DNA from 3 places in the Paenibacillus sp. FSL M7-0802 genome. Region 2 is predicted to be linked to each of the others. Evidence: predicted binding sites of a transcription regulator. Region 2 holds the regulator's gene; each other region holds the start of a gene.

Region 1 (2,275 bases), 160 kb from region 2:
CTGCAAACAAAGCCAAGGTCATCCATAGAAGCTATGAGATGGGGAATTTAAGTTATCTATGCTTACAGTTTTAAAAAGTGTGTTGCCAGAAGAAGGACTATTGTTAAAATGCTTCGCAACTGCTTCTGTATAAGTAGAGGAGTGGAAATAAATTAGGGAGTGTTATAAGCTATAATGGCTTATAACACTCCCTTTTACGTAAAAAACGATTTATTATATGCGGCAAATCTCACGAGGGCACAATTCACAATGACATACGCCTTGCAGCATTTCCAAATCCTTGACAACAATCATGCCATTATCATATTCAACTGCATTTTTCTTACGTAGATCACTAAGCATCCGGTTTACGCTTTCCCGAGTCGCACCGATCATATTTGATAAGTCAGTATGAGTAATTTTTTTATGAATCAGGATATGTTCGCCGTGAGGCTCACCATAGGTATTGCATAGACGGATGAGTGTTGAACATAAAGCGCCAGGCTTGCCGTACATCATCAAATCGCGGAACTTAGTCTGAGTAATGCGATGATGCGAACCCATCCATTTCATAAAGTCAATCGCAAAATCACAATGCTGGCAAATAAGTAGCTCCAGATCTGTATGATCGATTACGCCAATATCACTGTCTTCCAGAACCTCAGCAGAAAAGGAATGCTTAGTACCGAAAAATGGATCGGCTTGACCAACAAGATCGCCGCTTTGATACATATATAGAATAAGTTCCTTACCCTCATCCGTTGTTTTGGTTACTTTCACGCGTCCGCGCTTAATATAAAACAGCTTATCCGCTGTATCTCCTTCCCAGAACAGATGCGAGCTTTCTGGCATAACTCGATCTTTCATCATCACTTGCAACCGGTTGAAGCTGGCCTCCGAGAAGCAACAGGTGTTGCCGCGGGCTTCCATTACATTTGTAGGGTTTCTCATCGTCCATTTCCCCTTTGTATCCTATGTTTTTTATCTGCAACTTGATCAATTCAAATTCATTATATACCTGCGCAATGCGTTTTTGGGGCAAGAAGAGGGGGTAAAAGTGGCAGAATTCCAAACTTTGTGATTTAATTCACTTCATAAAATAAAATTTTAAATAGATTGTGAAAAAAATCACAATATATCTTGAAAAGCTGTGTTACGATCAGTGCGTGAACAAGAGATAGTACACGAGATAACAGGAGGATGAGGGAAATGGCTGTTAAAAACGAGGTTATCCAAAAAGAGCAAAGCGCAGAGCAGTATATTCAAACGCTGATTGACCGGGGGAACCGGGCACAGCAAGCTTTCATGAGTATGAATCAGGAACAGATTGACGAAATCGTACAAGCTATGGCACTCGCAGGGATGGATAAACACATGTACCTGGCGAAGTTGGCTGTTGAAGAAACAGGACGCGGTGTGTACGAGGACAAAATCACCAAAAACATGTTTGCAACAGAATATGTCTATCATAGTATCAAAAATGAAAAAACCGTCGGTGTCATTGAAGACAATGATTTTGACAGTTTTCAAAAGATAGCAGAGCCAGTCGGCATTATCATGGGGATCACTCCAGTGACAAACCCGACTTCGACTACGATGTTCAAAGCGTTGATTGCCATTAAAACACGTAACCCAATCATTTTCGGTTTCCATCCATCTGCTCAATCGTGTAGTGCGGAAGCAGCCCGCGTCTTGCTCGAAGCAGCCGTCAAACATGGTGCTCCAGCTGATTGTATTCAATGGATTGAAGCTCCATCGATGGATAAGACAAATTCACTCATGAATCACCCGGATGTGGCTCTGATTCTGGCAACTGGTGGATCAGGCATGGTTAAGGCGGCATATAGCTGCGGTAAACCTGCTCTGGGTGTAGGCCCAGGTAACGTGCCTTGCTTTATTGAAAAAACAGCAGACATCAAGCAGGCCGTGAACGATCTTATCCTCTCTAAATCTTTTGACAACGGTATGATTTGTGCTTCCGAGCAAGCGGTTATTATCGAAGAGCCAATCTTCGAACAAGTGAAAAAATTGATGATCGCTAACGGCTGCTATTTTGTAAATAAAGAAGAAGCAGCTAAGCTCACTCAAGGAGCTATGAATGTCGAGAAATGTGCAGTGAACCCAGCAATCGTCGGGCAGTCTGCTGTGAAAATTGCTGAAATGAGTGGTATCACAGTACCAGCAGGAACTAAAATTTTGGTCGCTGAGATTGAAGGGGTAGGAACAAAATTCCCATTGTCTGCGGAAAAATTGAGTCCTGTATTGGCTTGCTATAAAGTAAAAAATGCGGAACAAG
Region 2 (2,275 bases):
TTTGGCGGGAATCCGAGAAAATTTGCGCTTTTTTATCCGACTCGATGATGAAACAACCGTATACTGGCTCGAAGCGAGTGGGCAATTCCGTAGTAAATCATTGCAATTTTATGCGGTGCCCGTCGATGTGAGCCGCCAGTTGAAAGAAATGTTTTTTGACAAAAAAAGAAGCATTATTCTGACGTCTGCTACCTTATCGGTAGATAAGTCGTTTCAGTACATGATCGATCAGCTCGGCTTGCAGGAGGCCGCAGATCAAGAGCGGCTGATGACTTCGCAGCTCCCGTCACCCTTTAATTACAGGGATCAGGTGTTGCTGGTCATTCCACGGGATTTCCCAAGTGTGAAGGGCAGTGTAGGAGATGCACATTTTGTAGATATGCTCGTTAGCTCTCTAGGAGCGACTGCTCAGGCGACGCGGGGGAGAATGCTCGTTCTGTTTACTTCCTATCGGATGCTCCGGCAAGTGTATGAGCCGCTCAAAGAGGCCTTAGCATCCAGCGAAATTACTGTGCTGGGACAAGGTGTGGACAGTGGGAGTCGCAGCAAGCTAACCCGCCGTTTTCAGGAAGCCAAAGCTTCTGTATTGCTGGGAACCAGCAGCTTCTGGGAAGGCGTCGATATTCCAGGAAAGGCTCTGACTTGTCTGGCCATTGTTCGCTTGCCGTTTCAACCGCCGAATCACCCGTTGCTGGAGGCAAAAAGCGAGCTGCTTCAGCAGCAGAAGAAGAATCCATTTATGAAGCTGTCTGTACCACAAGCGGTCATTCGCTTCAAACAGGGATTTGGTCGGTTAGTACGTACAGCGAGCGACCACGGGGTCGTTATCGTTTACGATACGCGTGTGATCGAATCCTATTACGGAAAGCACTTTTTGTACTCGTTACCGGGACCAAAAATGGAGCATATGCCATCGGAGCAAATGGTGCCCCGCATCGCCGAATGGCTCCAATCCGCCCCGGAGACAGAGGCATAACGGACGGACACTAAGTATGTTCGTTACAATTAGGGGGAGCAAGTATGAAATCAGATAAAATTTCAGAGGCTGTCGTACGGAGGTTACCCGTATATTTACGTTATCTGAATGCACTTCACAAACGGGAGGTGGCTACGGTCTCTTCTCAAGAGTTGGGACAGAGGCTAGATTTGAACCCGGCCCAAATCCGTAAAGATCTCGCCTATTTTGGAGATTTTGGTCGGAAGGGTATCGGTTATGATGTTTCTTATCTAATTGAGAAAATACGCCATATCCTGAAAATCGACCAGCAAATTAATGTCGTATTGGTCGGTGCGGGTAATCTGGGGCAAGCCCTTTCGAATTATAACGCTTATTTAAAAGACAATATGAAGATTGTCGCAGTATTTGATGCGTTTCCGGATAAGGTAGGGACCAAGATCAATACATTGGTCGTTCAACCGATGGATGAACTGGAAGCGACTGTGAAAGAAAAAAACATTCGAATCGGGATTATTACCGTACCTGATTTTGAAGCACAGCACGTGGCTGACAGGCTTATTGAGAGCGGAATTGGAGCGATCCTGAACTTTGCACCGACTACTCTCAAGGCACCGGCCAACATTCGGATTCATGCCACAGACTTTACAACTGATTTGCTTAGCCTCGCTTATTATTTGGAGGACGGAAAGGAAGAAACACAATATGACAGTGAATAAATGGATGATTAAAAACGGCTCTTTTGCCGTAAATGGATCAGAAGCTGGGGTAGTCCATGGTTTTATGATTGTGGAGGATAGCCGTATTACTTATATTGGCGAAACTTTGCCTGCGGGTGAGGAAGAGACGGAAGCGATCGATGGTAAGGGGCTATTGTTTTTACCTGGTCTGATTAATACTCATGGTCATGCGGCGATGTCTCTGCTGCGTGGGCATGGAGATGACTTGGCACTTCAAGTATGGCTTCAGGAGAAAATGTGGCCTATGGAAGCCAAGTTTACATCTACGGACGTGTACTGGGGTACGTCCTTGTCTGTGCTGGAAATGCTGAAAGGTGGAACAACGACCTTCCTGGATATGTACGATCATATGGATGAGGTGGCTCGTGTAGCTGAAGAGTCAGGTATTCGTGCAAGTCTGATGCGTGGAGCAATTGGACTTTGCTCGGAAGAAGAACAGCGAATCAAGCTGGCTGAGGCCGTGACTTTTGCGCGTAACTGGCATGGTAAAGCAGACGGGCGTATTACAACGATGATGTCTCCGCACGCGCCATACACATGTCCACCTGCGTTTATTGAAAAATTCGTACAAGCTGCGCAT
Region 3 (2,275 bases), 910 kb from region 2:
CTGCTGAGGATGTGCGTATTACTCCAGGGCAGCCGGTACGAGTATCCTTTGACAGTGCATCCGGTTTGGAGGCGTCCTTCCATGTGGAGCTGCCTTTCAACCTGTCCACTTTGGGCCGCAACGATATTCCATTAAATGAAACTTCGTCAGGCCACTATGAAGGTACTTATTTCACTTCATCTTCTCTGAATCTGGAAGGCGGAGTCATCGTGATCCGGGTAAGGGATGCAGCGGGAAATGAAGTGGAGACGGAGGCACTGGGAAGATTGTATGTAGCCAATGGTGGAGGACAGAACCCTGATCCGAATCCATCCAATGAGAAGCCGGTAGCCATTATTCAGGCTAATGAATCAGCTAAGAAGAACAAAAATGTACAATTTAACGCCAAAGCTTCCCGTGATGTAGACGGTGAGATCGTTAGTTACAGCTGGAATTTTGGCGATGGCGATACGGCGGTCGGTTCCAAGGTGAAGCATAAATTCACCACAGCTGGAACGTATACCGTAGAGCTAACGGTGACGGATAATGACGGCGCAAGTGGTAAGACTGTGCATACGATCACGATCCGTTAACAGCCAGTAGGAAAGGAAATGCTTCTTTTAGAATAACAATGAAGGCCCACAGCAAGCCACGGTTTATAGAGGCTGCTGTGGGCCATTTTTAAATTGTCGAACCGTTCAAGAAGCGGTACAATGAGTAGAACTCTATAAAGTGAATCGTTTCACAATAGAGGATTTTGCAAAAATCCAATAAGCGATTTTCAATAAACGATATATAGATCGAAATGGTCTAGTTCGTCTATATATTGCACTTTGGAGCGACTGGAATCGAATTTTGCAAAATCCTGAATAATATTTTTTAGCAGGAGAGGATCCTATTGATTCATTTGCAAAAAGAAAGCGGACGTATCCGTCTAGAGCTGGATGCCTATTTTATGGGGGAAGATATCATTGTACTCATTTCAGGCGGTGATCAGCCTCATTTGGGAACGATTACAGCAGGGGCCAGACTCGAGCCGATTCAAACTGTGCAATTGCAAAATCACAAGGAGTTTTATATTACCGAAGAAATTGCAGTTCGCTTGCGAAAAGAGTTTGCAGGCAATTTTGCCATTTGCTGCGGGGCACATTTAGATCATGCAACCAAGGACGAAATCCGAGTGCTGACAGATATGGCTATACAACTGGGGAAAGAGCTCATTGGAGAACTCAAGCAAGCACGCTAGTAGCGACCTTTTTAAGTGAACTCCCGAAAGAGCAGATTGCGATATGGGTACTTACTAAAGGGATACTTAAAAAGCAATGCAAAGCCATCATCCTCAATGTGTACAGATTTCAGCGCAGAGGATGGAATCAAACTACGGATCATTACATGAACTGCACGCTGGTCTTGTCTGTTGATCGCTTTGGCAAAGGCAGAAGCAAAACATGGATTGCGTGCCAATTCGCGATACAGCGGAAAAACGGCTTTTGCAATGGCGCGATGAACTCTCGGCTCAAACGTAAACTGCACAGTCCCCGGTGGAATCGTCGTTCCATTCGTATAATAGAGCATCGGTGGCTGAGCTAAAAAGGAAATAAAGTAGCCGATGCCATTCGTGCCTAAGCCTTGTTTGGCGGCAAATGGCGCTACTGAGCAGAGAAGGGATTTCATCCGATCCAAGTTGCCCTGAACGACAGCTCGTGACCATTGGACGGCAAAAGCACGGCGAGTTGCAATAGCTTTGTAAAATGGCAGCATGGCAGCGGATATTTTCCTAAGTGTGTCTGCATTTAAACGTTTGTGAGGCGAGCCCTTTCTGCGGGATGTTGCACGATATAGCATAGCTCCGACCTCCTTGGCAGGATGCTCTCATGGAGCGCAATTGATCTGTAACAGGTAAAATACTGTATGCCCGGTTACCTCAAAAAGTGCTAATATCGCTAGGTTTCTTCTTTTTAACGTTCTAATTTAAAAATTCGAAATAAGTACTGTCCTGATTTGTAAGATTGTGGTACCCTAGAACTTATATAATTGCTATTTTTCGTATTGGAGTTGAATTTAACAGATGAGTGATTTGTACAAGGAGCCTCGATCTTCCGATCCTTTTCAGGAGACGAACGATTATAACGCCCCATTTAACCCGCCCCCAGTAGTTCCACCTACGAATAGTAAAGCTGTTGCCTCGATGGTGCTCGGGATTTTATCTGTTGTCATTCCCTATATCGGGTTGATTATCGGAATTGTGGGTATTATTTTGTCCAGTCTTTCCTTGAAGGAAATTAACCGTCATGGC

The links. The regulator Rex, encoded in region 2, represses fermentation and respiration genes when NADH is low (regulators of the CRP and FNR family bind a similar motif). The targets are predictions, from matches to a motif close to TTGTGAAATATTTCACAA.
Region 1: a site for Rex is predicted at 1,096-1,113, ahead of adhE (bifunctional acetaldehyde-CoA/alcohol dehydrogenase). Genes of this name have one in related genera too.
Region 3: a site for Rex is predicted at 710-727, ahead of lpdD (prenylated flavin chaperone LpdD). Genes of this name have one in related genera too.

What each region holds. Positions count from the first base shown of each region.
Region 1 covers NZ_JBBOSD010000001.1:5,209,234-5,211,508, forward strand. The annotation lists partial or broken gene MHB54_RS23725 (DODA-type extradiol aromatic ring-opening family dioxygenase) at 1-74, shown strand, start outside; gene MHB54_RS23730 (Crp/Fnr family transcriptional regulator) at 214-930, opposite strand; gene adhE (bifunctional acetaldehyde-CoA/alcohol dehydrogenase) at 1,189-2,275, shown strand, end outside.
Region 2 covers NZ_JBBOSD010000001.1:5,370,989-5,373,263, forward strand. The annotation lists gene dinG (ATP-dependent DNA helicase DinG) at 1-976, shown strand, start outside; gene MHB54_RS24560 (redox-sensing transcriptional repressor Rex) at 1,021-1,674, shown strand; gene MHB54_RS24565 (amidohydrolase) at 1,661-2,275, shown strand, end outside.
Region 3 covers NZ_JBBOSD010000001.1:4,464,459-4,466,733, forward strand. The annotation lists gene MHB54_RS20520 (S8 family serine peptidase) at 1-572, shown strand, start outside; gene lpdD (prenylated flavin chaperone LpdD) at 878-1,225, shown strand; gene MHB54_RS20530 (hypothetical protein) at 1,237-1,824, opposite strand; gene MHB54_RS20535 (DUF4190 domain-containing protein) at 2,048-2,275, shown strand, end outside.